DNA from 2 places in the Rhizobium sp. RHZ01 genome. Region 2 is predicted to be linked to the other one. Evidence: riboswitches for the same ligand, from Rfam matches in the RefSeq annotation. Region 2 holds a riboswitch; the other holds the start of a gene.
The links. A riboswitch is a leader RNA that binds a small molecule or an ion and turns the genes downstream of it on or off. The one in region 2 is predicted to bind S-adenosylmethionine.
Positions count from the first base shown of each region.

Region 1: another riboswitch for S-adenosylmethionine. It lies ahead of metA (homoserine O-succinyltransferase); the one in region 2 lies ahead of IB248_RS04110 (O-succinylhomoserine sulfhydrylase).

Region 1 is NZ_JACUZZ010000014.1:120,879-123,065, forward strand. Features, by position in the region: gene IB248_RS16340 (aldose epimerase family protein) at 1-44, opposite strand, end outside; gene metA (homoserine O-succinyltransferase) at 170-1,093, opposite strand; SAM riboswitch at 1,129-1,206, opposite strand; gene IB248_RS16350 (ABC transporter ATP-binding protein/permease) at 1,357-2,187, shown strand, end outside.
Region 2 is NZ_JACUZZ010000002.1:270,460-272,646, forward strand. Features, by position in the region: gene IB248_RS04110 (O-succinylhomoserine sulfhydrylase) at 1-892, opposite strand, end outside; SAM riboswitch at 938-1,016, opposite strand; gene IB248_RS04115 (2'-deoxycytidine 5'-triphosphate deaminase) at 1,089-2,183, shown strand.

The sequences.
Region 1 (2,187 bases), on a different contig from region 2:
GACTGGGTTTGCCCAAAAACTTCCCGTTTCAACATTTCCGCCATAGCGACCATCCAGATATATCTTTAATTGAGGCAGGGAACCTGCCCCCATTTGCCGCAAACCGCAACGGGTGTCGTAAAAAAGAAGCACGGTCAGACTAGGCGCGGCCGCTTAGCATCGGCTTCTGTCAGTTGCCCTTGCCGATGTCGTTGAGATCGTAAGGTGTCGTCTGGTAGATCTCGTTGATCCAGTTGCCGAACAACAGGTGCGCGTGGCTGCGCCAGCGATTTTGCGGCGCCAGCGACGGATCGTTGTGCGGGAAATAGTTGTGCGGCATCTTGATCGGCACGCCGGCATTCACGTCGCGGAAGTACTCGTCCGAGAGCGACGTTGAATCGTACTCCACATGATTGAACATATAGAGCCGCTTGCCCTTGCGTTCATGCACCAGGCAGACGCCCATTTCGCTGGATTCCATCAGGATCTCCAGGTCTGGTGACTTTTCGATGTCGCTGCGGCGAACCTCGGTCCAGCGCGACACGGGCACTTCGAAATTGTCGGAGAAACCGTTCAGGTAGACCGACGACGGCTTCAGATTCCGGTGTCGGTAGACACCGAAGGCCTTCTCCTTGAGTTCGTACTTCGGAACGCCGTGGAAATGATAGATCGCGGCCATCGCGCCCCAGCAGACGTTCATCGACGAATGGACGTTGGTTTCCGTCCAGTCGAAAATCTGCTGCATTTCACCCCAATAGTTCACGTCCTCGTAGGGCAGTGTCTCGATCGGCGCGCCTGTTGTGATGAAGCCGTCGAACTTGCGGTCCTTCACTTCCTCCCACGTCTGGTAGAAGGCGAGAAGATGGTCTTCCGAGGTGTTCTTTGCTTTATGGTTGCCCACGCGGATGAGCGAAAGCTCCACCTGCAGCGGCGAAGCGCCGACCAGGCGGGCCATCTGCAATTCCGTCTTGATCTTGTTGGGCATGAGGTTGAGAAGCCCGATCTGCAGCGGCCGGATGTCCTGACGGATTGCCGCCGTCTCGGTCATCACGCGTACGCCTTCCTGAACCAGGGTTTCAAACGCAGGCAAGGTATCGGGGATCTTGATGGGCATTGCGGTCACTCGATCAAAGAAACGAATATATCGCTATCGGTCCGCACGCGGCCCTTTAGCAACTTCTTTAACGTGGCTGCAAGCCGGCCGGCCAAATCACCACGGAGTGCCTTAAATAGCGCCAGTCGGGCTGCGAATCAATTGCTCATACGAAGAGTGGGGTCGATGCGAAGTCACTCACACGTTAAAGGTTGCTAGAATCTGTTGGTGGACACAGCGAATCACCACGTTTATTGAAGTAGAATGACGACTAGGGACGCGTAATGGCAGATGACCTCAAAGGCAGGCCAAGCATTCAAGGGCAGGACAGAGTAGGATACGACCTAAGCCTGGGCTATCGCTTGAGGGTCATGTTCTCGGCTTTCTGGCATTCGCCCGTGCGGGGAAGGGTCTTGGTGATCGCTACTGCGCTGATCGCCATCATTCTTGCGACCGCCTATGCCACCGTCATTCTCAACCAGTGGAACGCGCCATTTTACGACAGCATCGCGCGGCGTGATCTGCCCGGCTTCTTCCATCAGTTGAAGGTCTTCGCGTTGATCGCCGGCATGCTGCTGCTGCTCAACGTCGTGCAGGCCTGGCTCAATCAGATGACCGCGGTCTACATGCGCGAAGGCCTGACGCGTGATCTTGTCAACCAGTGGCTTCAGCGCAAGCGTGCGCTTCGGCTTTCGGCCAGCGGCCTCATCGGCGTCAATCCCGATCAGCGCTTGCACGAAGACGCCCGCAACCTCGCGGAAAGCACCACGAGCCTGATGATCGGGCTGGTGCAGGCGACGATCCTGCTGATCAGTTTCATCGGCGTTCTGTGGGATCTCTCAAGCGGCTTTATCTTCCGTTTCGGCACGCATTCCTTTTCCATTCCGGGCTATATGGTTTGGGCTGCGATCTTTTATGCGGCGTCCGCATCGATTCTCAGCCAACTGGTGGGCCGCAAGCTTGTAAAGCTCAATGCGGATCGTTTCTCGAAGGAAGCAGAGCTTCGCTTCGCGCTGATGCATGCCAACGAGAACATGCCGGCGATTACCGTGGCACGCGGCGAGGAGAATGAGCAGAAACGTATCGACACCGACATCAGTGCGGTGCTTGCCGTC
Region 2 (2,187 bases):
CGATGTCGGCCTGCGGATGATCGTTGCGGCCGGGATAGATGACCTTGGCGACCTTCGGCTGATCGGCCAGGAAGTCGGCGATCTTCGATGCGTTTTCGGTCTGCTGCTTGACGCGCAGCGGCAGCGTCTCGAGTCCCTTCAGCAGCGTCCATGCCGTGAACGGCGACATGGCCGGGCCGGTGTGGCGGTAGTAGTCCTGAAGGTTCTCGTTGACCCATTCCCGGTCGGAGAGGATGACGCCACCGAGGCTGCGGCCCTGGCCGTCGATGTGCTTGGTGGCCGAATAGACGACGATATGGGCGCCGAGCTCGAGCGGCTTCTGGAAGATCGGCGTGGCGAAGACGTTGTCGACCACGACCTTGGCGCCGATCTGGTTGGCGAGCTTGGCGACGCCGGCAATGTCTATCACCTCGAGTGTCGGATTGGTCGGGCTTTCCAGGAAGAACACCTTGGTGTTCGGGCGGATCGCCTTTTCCCAGTTTTCCAGATAGCGACCGTCGACCAGCGTGCATTCGATACCGTATTTCGGGGCGAGCGTCTCGACGACCCAGCGGCAGGAGCCGAAGAGGGCGCGGGCGGCAACGATGTGGTCGCCGGCCTTCACCTGGCAGAGGATTGCGGCGGTGACGGCTGCCATGCCGGAGGCCGTGGCGCGGGCTTCCTCTGCGCCTTCCAGTGCGCACATGCGCTTCTCGAACATGTCGTTTGTCGGGCTGCCGTAGCGAGCGTAGATATAGCCTTCCGTTTCGCCCTTGAAGCGCGCTTCGGCCGCTTCCGCGCTCTCATAGACGAAGCCCTGCGTGAGGTAGATGGCTTCCGAGGTCTCGCCATATTGCGAGCGCAAAGAGCCGTCGTGAACGAGTTGGGTTGCGGGGCGCCAAGTCTTGCTCATGAATCACCACTTTCAAACAACAAAAAAACCGGCCGCGAAAGCAGACCGGTTTTGCACCCGGTCCTTTTAGCCACTTGTTTAACGTGGCTGCAAGCCGACCGGCCAAATCACCACGGGATAAAAGTGCAATACTGCCGTTCTATGCTTGCGTCAATTCCTTGAGTTTGGTTTTGTCTCCCGCGAATATGGATGGGGCATGATGGCTCGCGAAACAGGAATTTTGGCGGATCGCGCGATAGCCGCGCTCTTTGAGGCGGGACGTCTCACCAGCGAGCGCGATTTGGACCACGACCAGATCCAACCGGCAAGCCTTGACCTCAGGCTTGGCGCGAAGGCATTCCGCGTTCGCGCGAGCTTCATGCCGGGTCCTTCCCATTTGGTGTCCGATAAGCTCGATCGCCTCAGCCTCCACGTCGTCGACCTCAGCGAAGGCGCCGTGCTGGAGACCGGCTGTGTCTATATCGTTCCCTTGATGGAGCGCCTCGACCTGTCGGCCGACATGTCGGCCTCGGCCAATCCCAAAAGCTCGACCGGACGTCTCGATATCTTCACCCGCGTCATCACCGACTACGCGCAGGAGTTCGACAAAATCCCGGCTGGCTACTCCGGCCCGCTCTATCTCGAAATCAGTCCGCGTACTTTCCCGATCGTCGTGCGTCGAGGCTCGCGCCTGTCGCAGATCCGCTTCCGGGTCGGCCATTCGATACTTGGGGAGCCGGAATTGCTCGCGCTCCACGATGCCGAAACGCTGGTCGCCAGCAAGCTGCCGAACGTCTCCGGCGGCGGCATTGCCCTGTCGATTGATTTGGCCGGCGACAAGGATGGACTGATCGGCTACCGCGGTAAGCACCACACTGCAGTCGTCGATGTCGACAAGAAGGCGCAGCACGACATCTATGACTTCTGGGAACCTCTCTATAGCCGCGGTCGCAACGAACTGATCCTGGATCCGGACGAGTTTTATATTCTCGTCTCGCGCGAAGCCATCCATGTGCCACCGCACTACGCGGCAGAGATGACCCCCTTCGATCCGTTGGTTGGCGAATTTCGCGTGCATTATGCAGGCTTCTTCGACCCCGGCTTCGGCCACGTCCCCGCCGGCGGCCGCGGCAGCCGCGCCGTGCTCGAGGTCCGCAGCCACGAGGTTCCCTTCATCCTCGAGGACGGCCAGATCGTCGGTCGCCTCGTCTATGAGCATATGCAGGAGCACCCCGAGAGCCTCTACGGCTCCGGCCTCGGCTCCAACTATCAGGCCCAGGGCCTGAAACTCTCGAAGCACTTCCGCATCTGACAAC